DNA from 4 places in the Bradyrhizobium sp. USDA 327 genome. Region 3 is predicted to be linked to each of the others. Evidence: riboswitches for the same ligand, from Rfam matches in the RefSeq annotation. Region 3 holds a riboswitch; each other region holds the start of a gene.
What was found. A riboswitch is a leader RNA that binds a small molecule or an ion and turns the genes downstream of it on or off. The one in region 3 is predicted to bind cobalamin.
Positions count from the first base shown of each region.

Region 1: another riboswitch for cobalamin. It lies ahead of metE (5-methyltetrahydropteroyltriglutamate--homocysteine S-methyltransferase); the one in region 3 lies ahead of ABIA42_RS08595 (TonB-dependent receptor).
Region 2: another riboswitch for cobalamin. It lies ahead of ABIA42_RS00355 (transposase); the one in region 3 lies ahead of ABIA42_RS08595 (TonB-dependent receptor).
Region 4: another riboswitch for cobalamin. It lies ahead of ABIA42_RS15245 (TonB-dependent receptor); the one in region 3 lies ahead of ABIA42_RS08595 (TonB-dependent receptor).

Region 1 is NZ_JBGCCW010000001.1:514,522-517,728, reverse strand. It holds gene metE (5-methyltetrahydropteroyltriglutamate--homocysteine S-methyltransferase) at 1-2,017, opposite strand, end outside; cobalamin riboswitch at 2,118-2,320, opposite strand.
Region 2 is NZ_JBGCCW010000001.1:76,199-79,405, reverse strand. It holds gene ABIA42_RS00365 (hypothetical protein) at 1-416, opposite strand, end outside; gene ABIA42_RS00360 (transposase) at 817-939, shown strand; cobalamin riboswitch at 1,177-1,379, shown strand; gene ABIA42_RS00355 (transposase) at 1,755-2,201, shown strand; gene ABIA42_RS00350 (hypothetical protein) at 2,603-3,207, opposite strand, start outside.
Region 3 is NZ_JBGCCW010000001.1:1,899,628-1,902,834, reverse strand. It holds gene ABIA42_RS08595 (TonB-dependent receptor) at 1-1,681, opposite strand, end outside; cobalamin riboswitch at 1,798-2,001, opposite strand; gene ABIA42_RS08590 (histidine phosphatase family protein) at 2,074-2,646, shown strand; gene cobT (nicotinate-nucleotide--dimethylbenzimidazole phosphoribosyltransferase) at 2,653-3,207, opposite strand, start outside.
Region 4 is NZ_JBGCCW010000001.1:3,311,092-3,314,298, forward strand. It holds gene ABIA42_RS15245 (TonB-dependent receptor) at 1-1,885, opposite strand, end outside; cobalamin riboswitch at 1,999-2,213, opposite strand; gene ABIA42_RS15250 (hypothetical protein) at 2,285-2,542, opposite strand; gene ABIA42_RS15255 (hypothetical protein) at 2,804-3,037, opposite strand; gene ABIA42_RS15260 (hypothetical protein) at 3,171-3,207, opposite strand, start outside.

The DNA.
Region 1 (3,207 bases), 1.4 Mb from region 3:
TGATGTCGTTAAACTCTGAGTAGCACATATGTGTATGGATTTGCGTTTGATCGGTAACGCCCGATGAGCAGAGGCGGAAGCAATCTCCGGCCCAATCGAGATATGCCTTCCAGTCCGACCGGCGCAATGGCAATCCTTCGCGGAGTGCAGCTTCGTCGATCTGTATTATGGCTGCACCGGCATTCTCGAGATCGCGGACTTCATCGCGCATCGCGAGCGCAAGCTGACGGCAGACCTCGCTTCTAGGAATATCATCGCGAACAAACGACCAGTTCAGGATCGTCACCGGTCCGGTCAACATCGCCTTCATCGGCTTACCAGTTAGTGATTGCGCGTAGCGCCACCATTCCACGGTGATCGGCTTCGGCCGCACTACATCGCCAAACAGGATCGGGGGCCTAACGCAGCGCGAACCATAGGACTGAACCCATCCGTTCCTTGTAAATGCGAAGCCGGCGAGTTGCTCGCTGAAGTACTGCACCATGTCATTACGCTCGAATTCGCCATGCACGAGGACGTCAAGACCGATGTCCTCCTGCCAACGTACGGCGCGGGCTATCTCCTCTTTGAGGAACCTGTCGTATTGCTCCTCGCTCATCGCACCTCGCGCATGCGCCGCGCGAGCATTTCGCACCGCTGCGGTCTGCGGAAACGATCCTATCGTCGTGGTAGGAAAAGCCGGCAGTCCAAAGCGTTCCCTTTGGATCTCGGAACGACGGGCAAACGGGGTGGCGCGCTGGCGCATCGTCTGATCGATCGCCCTCATTCGGACAGCGACGTTGGCATTATGGATCTTCGGCGAGGTCCGGCGGGCAGTCGCGGCGCATTCCGACTCGGCAAGAGCTAGCCCAACATTCTGGTCGCCTGCGAGTACCCGCGCCAGGATCGCAAGCTCACGCATCTTCTGAACCGAGAAAGCAAGCCAGCTCTTGACGTCGGACGCGAGCCCGGTCTCGAGTTCAACATCGACCGGCACGTGAAGCAGCGAGCAGGACGGAGCGAGCTGTACACGGTGCCTGCCAAGCTTCGCAATCGAGGGCTTCAGCCGCTGACGGAGCGACGGCAAGTTCGACCGCCACACATTGCGGCCGTCGATGACACCGAGCGACATGACGAGATCACTTCGGCCGTCAGCAATGATCTGATCCAATAGTTCTGGCGCTCGAACCAAATCGACGTGCAGACCGGAAATTGGCAGGCTCAAGGCAGTATCCAGATTGTCGCCTAGGGCGCCGAAATAGCTCGCAAGCATGATCTTGATAGCGGGTCCCTCCTTTGCGAACCGGTTATAGGCGTGCAGCAACGATTGTCGCGCCGCCTCATCCAGATCAAGGACCAGGCAGGGCTCATCAAACTGAACCCAACTTGCCCCTCGTTTGGCTAATTCATGCAGAAGGTCGATATAGACAGGTATCAGATCATCGAGGAGAGAGAGGGGCTGGAACGCGCTATCGGTACTCTTGCCGAGCTTTAAAAATGTGACCGGCCCGATCAGGACAGGGCGGGTCTGAAAGCCAAGAGCCCTGGCTTCCTCATACTCTTCGACGGGTTTGCGAGAGCACAGTCTGAACGCCTGTCCCCGGTAAAACTCGGGAACCATGTAGTGGTAGTTGGTATCGAACCACTTGGTCATTTCCTGCGCGGGCACGCCAGATCCCCGCGTACTCTGGTCGCAACTCGCATCCTGATCGCCGCATTGCGATCCGCGGGCCATGGCGAAGTACGTCTGGAGCGAAACGGATTCTCCGCTCGAGGCGTAGATCTCCGGGATGGCGCCAACCATGACACTTGTATCAAGCACCTGATCATACAGCGAGAAGTCGTTTGACGGAATGATCGTGACGCCGAGCGATTTTTGACGAGCCCAGTTCGCTGCGCGTAGGCCGGATGCGTCTTCGTACAACTGCTGTTCACTAATCTTTCCAGACCAGTAGCTTTCTAGAGCGAGCTTGAGCTCACGCCTTGGGCCGATGCGTGGCGTTCCGAGCGTAGCAACTGGAAGAGAGAGAGGAGACATCGCGTTAACCCCTGTTGGGGACAAAGGCCATGGCGGACGCAGGCAGGAGAAGTCGCGCGTGCGACGGCTGCTTGGCGTACCACCGAGACACCCCGCCCGTGGACCAATATATTGTCGGGGCCGGTCTCCTGGCTTGCTGGTCATCGCTGCTGTCCGGCCTTCCCGAAGCCGTGCAGGCTTCAGTGACATCGTTGGACAGCGGCTCGCCACTTACAGTTGCGGGGGCAGCGCCGGCATTTGCACCGGCTTCCCTCTTAGCTCCGGATCAATGGGAACCGGAGAACCTCGACGACTTGGATTATCGGCACGAGAACTCTTCCGTCAACCTCTCAGATTATGTGCAAGCTAATCTGCGACATCTGCTAGCCGAATGACCGTGCATCTCTGTGACTTACCACCATCCAGAAACATTCTCTAATCAGAGATGTCATAATCAGACATATCCTTCTCAGATACCGGAATAGCATCCGGAGCTGCCTTGAGGCGGAGCCGCACGCTAGATCGATGAAAGGGACAGAAGCAGCCTTCCGGCGGGAGTACCGACGTTTCTATCAGAATGCTTTCGATGCGGCCTTGCGATTTCCAGAGTTTCGCCCAGCACCTCGGCTAGCCAGCTATTCTCTCAACTAAAGGATCTGCAGCGAATAGGCCAAGGCACGTGGCGGAATTTAGCAACATACGAGGCGAGGGGTTGATTTGCGTGCCACCCAGACTTCAAAGCCGGGATCAAGCCGGCTTGGTGCCGCTGGCAATCATGCAGCTCGAACGCCGGCGGCACGATAGCGAACCACACAGCTCAATAGCGGCAAACGCACTTCCGTCCATCAGGCATCCGGCATCGAGGCGTTCAACTCTTCTGCTAAATATCCGGTGCGGGACAAGGATGCACAAGCTGCGGCGGATACACTGAATAGGAACACCGAAAACGTGCAAAGGTCAGAAAGTCGACAAGAGCGACACAAACTCTGTGAAAATTTCCGCCTATTGCCTGGCACGAAGAATGCAGACCCTCGGCATGCCCAGTCTCCTCCTGCTGGGCAGGTCCAGCTCAGCCAACTGACGCAGTCGCTGTCGGGGAAGTTAGCTGCGCATGACATACAGGGAGCGCCTGATCGCGCGGGACAGCCAGCGGGTGCCACGTCGCATCCCGTAAACTTCTTGCGATGGCTCATAGCAGGTTCGAGGTTGCC
Region 2 (3,207 bases), 1.8 Mb from region 3:
GACGCATCCTGTGTCTCGGTCTTGAGCCGGTTTGCCGTCTTGACCTCCGCGGCTAGGCGCTCCAGATCGGCAACGAGCTTGGGATCGCGATTCCGCTTGGCGTCTTCGATATTTTTGCCGATTTCCGCCAGCTTGCGATCGAAAGCAGCCAATTCCTCGCCGCATCCAAAGCAGGTCAGGCCAGAGTCGCGGATGGCCTGGAATTGCGCGAACATGGCTTCGAACAGCCGTGCCTCATCCTCCGCGCGCCGGACATCTCCCGCCGATCCAGCAAGTTGCTGGAGCAATTGCTGCCGTTCGGCCTGAAGCTGTTGGCGCATCTGCTCCTTCCGACCGTCGACTTGCGCGATTTCGAGCAATCTCTCGTCGAGATTCCCGACGAAGAAGCCTTCGACTTCGTGGTTGGTCTCGTTCACCCTGACCCTAGCCGTAAGCAGGCTGCGCGCAAGCTTCTCCCCGCGGAGTACCATGACCTCTCGAATTCCGCGCTGTTCGACGCCATCGTCGCAATGGCGTTCTGCCTTGCAGATCGCGACGCGCGGTTCAGGGTCAGCGTGAAGTACCTCGCAGGGCTAACACCGGACATGCTCAGCACGACAGGCAGGGCGATCATAGGCGGACAAGCCGGCTTCGATACACTGTGCGAACGGTTGAGACATGTAAACGGCACCCGAGCCGGCCATCACGGCCGCATCAAAGAGCTGGGACATTTGGCTGGGCTTTCGACGTCGGAGTCGCCCCTCGATCCTCAGATCAGGTCGATCTTGCTAGAGAAGATCGAAACGAACATCGCAAATGCCGTCGAGGCGGAGTCTCTTGAAACTCGCTGCCCGTGTGGTCGAGACCACGAGCCGCATTCGCCTTGCGTTCGCCGCGGCATGTCCCGAAGCCGACCTGATCCGCGGCTTGCCCGGCGCGCTGCTGCCGCTCAGTCCTTGACCGGCGGGGCGTCCGCCCCCCGTTCGCCCAACTTATCCCTCAAGCGCGTTGCAAAGTACGGGTCGTCAGGCGGTGAAAAGCCGAAGGCAATCCTGTGCGCCTCGTCAGAGCAGATGTGCGGCCACATCAATCGGACTAGAAAAACGCACTCTCACGAATAGGACGGGCTAAACTGTCACATGTTGTGTCACTCAGCACTCGATTCACGCCCCTTGCTTGACTCGGTTATGAGGGGCCTTCAGTCTGGTTATCGGTAGCGCCGAAAGGCGTATCAAGGGAATACGGTGCGTCCTCACGGACAAGGCCGAAGCTGCCCCCGCAACTGTAAGCGGCGAGCCGACGACAGTTGGGCCATTGGGTTCGTTCGTTCGAACCTGGGAAGGTGGTCGGAGGCGTCAACCCGCGAGCCAGGAAACCTTGCTGCCGGTCGTGGTCATGGACTGACGCAGGGGCGGGGTGCTCCAAGACGTTGCAAAGCCGATCGAGATCTGCCGCATTCGGGGCGAACGGCTGCCGCTCACGGCGAATGTGCGTGACGGCTTTTTGTTTCGCCCGTGGTCATCACCGTTTTCATTTCAAACGTAGTAGCCGTGCCGGCGCGAGTTTCGGCGTCAACTTCAATCCTGCTCAAACAGCGCTGGCTGTCCGGGTCAGCATTGACGCTAGGAATCGTGCTGGCCTCGATCGCCGCAGCGGGATCGGCGTCCGCACAGCCTCCGCAACTGCTCAATCCGTGATTGTCTCCTCGGCCAATCCGTGGGGCAACACCGTCACCGCGGCAGCAGCAGCGGCGCGAGCGCGTACGCCTCTGGTACGTGGCCGCGACCCGGGCGCGCGACCTGCTGATCCTGCCTAGGCACTCCGCCGACCTGTCGGACAAGTGCTGGGCAAAGCTCGTCGATTTGGGCCTGGCTGGTCTCCCGGCGATCAACCCGAACGACGTCGGCACCGCGAAGGAAAGGAACGTCACGCCGCTAGAGAACGGGCAGACCCGCGAGACCTTCGCCGCCGAGGCGACCGCTATCTTCGATGTGCGCAAGACCGTGATCTGGCGTCGCCCGAGCCGGAGGGAACTTGATCAGGTGGACGAGCCAGAAGCGAAGATCGAAAGCGGGGAAATTCCGGAAACCGGCGCTGCGGAGCCTGCTGCCGTTCTCAGAAGTTCGACGCGTGGCACCATCCTTCACAAGCTAATCGAGGAGGTGCTGACCGGAGAAGCCTGCGACGCCAGGGCGGACTTGAAACGCGGGCTGCGGAACTGATCCGGCAGATGGGGCACGAACCGGCGGAGGATCCGAAGATGGGCATCAGCGCCGTCGAACTGACCGCCACGGTGCTGCGGACGCTCGCTCTTCCGGACGTCGTGACGCCGCGACCGCGTCTCGCCCCCGAGCTCCCGTTGTTCGGAAGCCAGACTCACGAAGGCGGCAAGGTCCTGCTCTCCGGACAGGTTGACGCGATCGCGTTCGACGAGGCCGGCGCCATCGACGCGGTCGTCGATTGGAAGAGCGACGTGGCTCCGGATGCGCCGAGCATCGGCCACTACAGACAGCAGATCGCCGACTATCGGAAGCAGACGAACCTAAGCGGGACAGGTCGTCGATGTGACTTGAGCCCCCGCGGCTGCTGCTCAGGATCCAAGCGCCGTCTCTGCCGGCCTGGTCTACCTTGCCGAGCTGCGGTTGCTCACGCTTGGCTGAGATCGAATCTGAAAGTTCTCCGCAGTTTCACGGATTTCGAAATTGATCGGTCCAGGTCGCCCGTCCGGAGTTCGGGCCCACAGGTATGCGGAGCCTTCATCCAGCACGATCGACTCGACCGAGAAGCCTGCACGCTTAACCAATCCGGCGAGATCGTCCGGCGGGATGAGGCCGTAGAAGGAATGGCCCCTAAGCGAGTCCATGAGGAAGCCGTTGCCGTATGGTTGACAATTCGGGAGATTCTGCATCCTTGTAAAATCAGAATTGCGATAGAGCGTCACAAACAAGCAAGTGCCGTTTGGCTTTAGCTTAGCTCTCATCAGTTGAACGATGCCAAGTCTCACGCTTGCCGATGGGATCACAGAAAGAACGTTTATGCAGAAGCCGCGGTCGTATCTCCGGTCATGGGAGGCAAACTGACCCACGGTGAGGGCGTGGACGTGATTTGATTTGCCGACGTAATCGCGGATGGTGGTCGAACGACCGCGGATCATTTGACCCCTTGAAAGCTGCACTTCCGAATCCACCAACGCAAGTTCGCCGGTGGTTTTGGCTATTGCCCGTTCGT
Region 3 (3,207 bases):
TGGCGTACTGACTGAAGAAGGTCAGGCCGGGAACGGCCTCCCAGGTGTAGCCGATGCGGCCCGTCACCGGCGCCCAGTCTTTCGTGAACGGAAAGCCTGCCTTCTCCTGCCCGCTCGCGTTGGTCGAATTGCGGTCGAGCCCGATGTGCTCGACGCGGAGGCCGCCGACCAGCGCGAAGCTGCGCGTGAGCTTCAGCCGGTCCTCGAACGAGAGCGCTTCGTTGTCGATGCGCGCGGTCTGCTGCTGGGTCGTGAGCAGGCCGTAGTAGCCGCGATTGGGATCGACCAGCGAAACGGAATCGCCTGGAAAGTTTGCCGCGCCCGGCCTGACGAAATCGAGATAGCTTGTCGACAAGGTCGTGACCAGCCGGTTGTCGAAGCCTGCGATATTCGCGTCCCAGATCAAATCGGTGATGTTGCCGACCAGGCGCTGGCTGTGCGCGACATAGAAGCGCTCGCGATCGACCTGGTTCGTGGTGGAATTGAACGCCTCGATCTCGTTGTTGAACCAGCTCCGTTCTGCGCCATAGCCATAGGCCTGGCTCTTCAGCGTCAGGTCAGGCGCCAATTTCAGCTCGAAGCCGCCGCGCAGCCACACTTCCTGCGCGACGTTACGGTTGTCGAGGACGTTATAGTTGGTGTTGAAGGTGCGGTCGTCGATGGTGACGGCACCGAGATTCGTCCCGTTGTAGTTCGACACGTAGTTGCCGGAGACGATCCCCGTCGTTGCATGCGAGCCGCTGAAAGCGACCGGCACCAGCGGCGCGCCCCAATAGGCCTTGGAGCGATCCTCGCGGTACTCGATCGCGCCCCAGATCTTGAGGCTGTCGGAGATGCGGTAATTGAGCTGGCCGGACGTGCCGAACGTCTTGACGTTGGTGTCGTCGGCAAAACCGTTGAGGGCGGAGCGGAAGATGTCGAAGCGATAGTCGAGGCCCTGCACATTGGTGCTGCCGCCCGAGCCGTAGTGCGCGCGGAATGAGTTGAGCGAGTCCCAGGAGAGCTCGGCTTCGTTCCGGATCGGTCCGGTGTGCGGCTGCTTGGTGACGAAGTTGATGGCGCCGCCGGCGGCGCCCTCGCCTGACATTAGCGAGGCCGGGCCTTTGAGGAATTCCACGGCCTGCAGATTGGCGGTGTCGGTGATCCGCGAGGTCATGTTCTGCGGGCCGATCTTGATGCCGTTGTAGAGCGTATTGATCTGGCTGTTGGTGAAGCCACGCATGGAAAACGCCGCGGGCTCGGCCGGATTGTCGCCGGAGGTGACGCCGACGGCACCCTGCGCCACCTCTGAGACCGTTCGATAACCCTGCTCGCGCATGGTCTCGGCGGAGATCACCTCGACCGTCGCGGGCGTTTCGCGCACCGTCAGGCCGAGCCGCGAGGCGCTTTCGGCCACGACATTGCTGTTGAGCGGCGTCTGCGCTGGCGCGGCCGGCGCGCTGGGCTTGGGCGGAGCCGATGCGGTCGCTGGCCGGCGTGCAGCTGCACGGCGCGCGCGCTGCGCTTCACGGTTGGCCGGCTTGGCCTGCCTGCCGGCTTCAGCAGGCGAGACCTCGACCGGCGGCAGGGGTTCGCGGACCTGCTGCGCCAGGGCGGCAGGCATATCGGCGATGACGAACGACGTGAACGCAGCAGAGGCGAGCAGGAAGCGGCTCGGCCGTAAGATACAGGTGGAAGACACGATACGAAACCTCGGTATGACGTCAGTGGCACGTCACAGCGAACGAGGTCCCATCTGTTGGCCTTTCGGGCCGTCCGATGAAGCCGAATGTCTGTACTCCCCGACCGACATCTTCGCGTGTGACCACGGCTGACGGCAGGTCTCCTGGCTCGCGGGTCGTGACCGCTTCGTCGCCTTCCCGGGACCGAGGACCCAGTGGCTTGTGACGAAGGATTCACCGCTTACAGTTGCGGGGGCAGCCGCGGCATTGGGGACAAGTTTCCCCGCACCGCATTCCCTTTTCATTCCCTCTCGGGGAAACCGTCGCGATCATCTAGGATTACCATCGTGACAGAGTCAATGCGCCAGTTGCGGCGTTGTGGCCACAGCGACCAACTTCCCTGGAGATGAGCATGGAAGGTGAGACCTTCCTCTGGCTGATACGGCATGCGACCGTCGCGGGCGTGGCGGGGACGATCCATGCTGCTGATGCGCGGGCGGATCTCGGCGATCACGCAGCACTGGTGGCTCTGCGGCAGCATTTGCCGCCGGATGCCACCACCTATGCCAGTCCGTCGCGGCGTACGGTCGAGACCGCGCGCGCACTGCGGCTCGAACCGGAATTGGTCAGCGAATTCCGCGAGCAGGATTTCGGCGACTGGACCGGCTGCCGGCATGACGAGCTCGCCGCGACCGGTGGCGAGACTTACGCGCAGTTCTGGCACGATCCGGCGCACGGACGGCCGCCGAACGGCGAAAGCTTTGCGGATCAGATCGCCCGCGTCCGGCTAGGTCTGTCGCGGATCGGGGCCGGATCGGCAACGCTCGTCGTGCATTCCGGCACCATCCGCGCCGCGCTCTGCATCGCACTGGACCTGACGCCGCAGGCCGCCTTGCGCTTCGTGATCGATCCGCTGTCGCTGACCCGGATCGACCGCCTCGCGGCGGGCTGGCGTGTCGTCTCCGTCAACCAGCGCCTGGCTTGAGCCGCATCAGGCCGGGCGATCCGGCACGTTGGCCTGCGCGAAGGTCGTCATACTGTTGTGAAGCGCGCAGGCCAATCGGACCAGCGGCAGCGCGATGGCCGCGCCCGATCCCTCGCCGAGCCTGAGATCGAGGCTGATCAGCGGCTGAACGTTCAGCGCGCGCAACACCAGCCGATGCCCCTGCTCCGCCGATTGATGCGAGGCGAGTTGGAACGGCTGGCAGGACGGATTGAGACGCGCCGCCGCCAGGGCCGCGACGGACACGATGAAGCCGTCGATCAACACGGGAATACGGGCTTGCGCGGCCGCAATGATCGCTCCTGAGATCGCCGCGATCTCGAGGCCGCCGACGGCGCACAGGATCTGCTCGACCGACGCTCCAGCGACACCGTGGCGTGCGATCGCCGCATCGATCACGCGTGCCTTGTGCGCGCGGCCGGCCGCATCGACGCCGGTGCCGCTGCCCGCGATCTCCCCGGCGCTCACGCCAAGCAGGCTCGCCGCGATCGCCGCTGAGGTCGTGGTGTTGCCGATGCCCATCTCACCGAAGATCAGGAGATC
Region 4 (3,207 bases), 1.4 Mb from region 3:
CCCAGACGCCTTCGCGGAAGACGGCCCGTGTATAGGCCATGCCGGAACGCACCAGCAGGGCGTCGTTGATGCGATAGGAGACACTGGTCTCCGAACCGTAGCGGCGGGTCGGATCCAGATTGGTGTTGTAGAACAGGATCGGATTGAAATGGATCTCGTTGGCGAGGTCCATCAGATAGAGGCTGCTCTGCATCTGCAGTCCGCCTCCTCTGATGCGCAGCCCGCCCTCGATATCCTGCGACGTCTGGGTCTTGAGCTGGAACGTTTGCGGGAGCGGACTGAAGAACGGGTCGAATGAAGGGCCTGACGACACCCGCTCGTCGACATCAGGCGTGCGGAAGGCGCGCGCAACGCGGCCGAACAGCGCGACGGTGTCATTGAGACGATGCTCCGCACCGAGGTGTAGCGCATATTGCGTCTCGTCGGTCCTGAGCGGGAGCGCGCCGATGTCGGCGTTGAACGGAGCGGCCGGGTCGAAATTGTCACGTGCCGAGAGATTGGTGTTCTGCACCCGGACGCCGTAGGAGATATCGGTCGTTGGCGCGACGCCGAGTGTGTGCTGGATATAGCCCGCAACCGTCCGCTGCCTGAGATCGTAATTGTGCCAGGGAGCGAGACCCTGGCCGGCGCCGCGGTTCTGCTGAAAGCTCGCATCGTAGTAGTCGACGCCGGTCAGCACTTGCGAGGGCATTCCGAAGAGCAGGCTCTTCACGCTGAGCCGCGGCGTAATCGACCATGTCGTAAGGTCAGCATCGACATAGGTCGACGTGAAGAAAGCCAGAACCGGCGCCGGGCTCGAGAAAAATGCGCTCTGCTGCTTCTTGTCGCGCACGCCGCCGTCGACGATGAGATCGACGCCGTTGACAAGGGTTTTCGTGAAGCCCGCGGTCGCGCCAAAACCCTGCTGATTGGCGTAGTTGAAGGGCGTGCTGGTCCCTCGCCGGTTGGTCGCGAGCTCGTCGACGCCGATGGAGGGATCGACGGTGCGGCCGCCCGGCAGTCGCAACTCCTGATTGTCAGCGGTGACGGTCAGGAAGGCGGTCAAGCCCGGCGTCGTGTAGTTCAGATTGGCGACGCCGTTCTCCTGCGAATAGCGATTGTTGTCGCGATAGCCGTCGGTCCTGACGGCATTGCCGTAGAACGAGGTCGACCACGGACCGGAATTGATCGCGGCCGAGACGTTGCCGAGCCTGGTATTGAATGAGCCGAAACCGGCCTCGATGCGCGCTGTCACGGGCGGGCCGCCCACGCCATTCTTGGTGACGATGTTGATGACGCCGCCAACCGCATTGTCACCATACAGCACCGCACCGGAATTGCCGCGCGTGATCTCGATGCGCTCGATGGCATTGAGCGGGATGGTGGAGAGGTCCACCTGGGCCATATCGATGTCGTTCAGCCGTCGTCCGTTGACCAGCACCAGCGTGTTGGCCGTGGCGAAGGCACCGAAGCCGCGCAGGTCGACACTGGTCTTGGCACCGATCGGGCCGCCATAGAACGTCGTGATCTGGGCGCCCGGCACTTGCGTCGCGATGATCTCGGCCAGCGTCTGCGACGGCGCATGAGCGATGTCCGCGGCCGTGATGACGGTCGTGGCCGCGCCGACGATACCGCCATTGCCGGCGGCGGCCTCATTGCCCGAGCCGGACGAGCCGGTCCCACTCGGCGCCCCGTCCGGCGCCGTTCGGCGCCGCCCCGCCTCGCCATCGCCGATCGCCCTGGCACGCGTACGGTTCTGATCGTCGGATCTGGTCACTTCAACCGGTGGCAGCTGCTCGGCGACGGACTGCTGGGCGTGGGCGATGGAGGGATCGAGCGAATACAGCGAAACGGCCGCAACGATGCCGGCGCAGCGGCGCCTGGCGGCAGTGACAATACGGGACACAATTGTAACCTCGGCATGACGTCAGTGGCACGTCACAGCGAACGAGGCTTTACGGCGGAGCGATCGATTGCTCCGGTGAAGCTAGTGTCTGTACTCCCCGACCGACATCTTCGCGTGTGACCACGGCTGACGGCAGGTCTCCTGGCTCGCGGGTCGTTACCTCTGCGTCGCCTTCCCAGGACCGAGATTCCCAGTGGCATAGGACGAGAGATTCACCGCTTACAGTTGCGGGGGCAGCCATGGCATTGAGAAGATCCCGGCCTTGGGACATCTCGCACCACATTCCCTTTTGATCTCCATGGGGAGAACCGTCGGCGGCCAATCTACGGGGCGCCCAGGCCGGGAGTCAATCGACCGGTGGGCCGGCTTCAAAGCGAATCGAACAATGCCCTGCGCCGCCTACGTTCGTCCTCGCGGGCGCTGGGCCTGAGCCCAGGCGACAGCGACATCGCGCGGCGGAACGTCGAGGCGCTTGATCGGCATCAGCTCGCCAGAGGCCGAGACGATCGCGGTCTCTTCGCGCCGGCAGCGCGTGCAGACGAAACGGACCTCATGCGGGGATGCCGACCAGCTTGAACGCTTCACGTTGGCGGCCATCGGCCAGGCATCGCAATGCGAGCACGACACCAGGAACCGGCCGGGATCGAGCATACCCATTCCATCGGACTCCGCGTCCTGCCCACTGCTTCCAATGACTATCCTATGTAAATCGTTCCGGTGCCTCGGCACCGTCAACGCCACGTTCGCTGGAAGCCTGCGCGTTGCTCGCCGTTCCCACGAGACCTCCGGCGTTGTCGATTTCAAAGCTTGCGAATTTCATCCGATGTCCCCCTGCTCCGATCGACCCTATCAGGTGGAGACGGCGGGGGCGATGGGGGATGCGCGGTTGCGAGCCCTTGCAGGCAGAAGGCAATTTGCTCAGCGAGCCCCCTTGAGGGTGCAGGAGGTCGTGCAGGTGACCGTGGTGCCGCGATCGCACGATCTGCAGGCGTTGACGCACTGGTTCATGTCGCGTGGATTGTAGCTGTAGTTTCGTATCGGACAGGTCGACGTCGTCGAGCCGGTGATGTCCCGCTCCTGGTCGCAGGCCGCCGTCATGAGCGCGCATATGATCACGGCAACGAGGCGCAAGGGACTTGCCCTGTCAGGCATGGCACGATGACACTCGCGAGGTGCGCTGCATTGCAACGAACCCCGGCCTTCCCACCACGAGCCACCGCCGATCAGCGATGCCCGCATGCTGCGAGAATGCGCGCTAAATGTTAAGAACGGATTTCAGCCGGCCTCAGGCCGCAGCCGTGGTCGCGATCGCCTGCCGAATA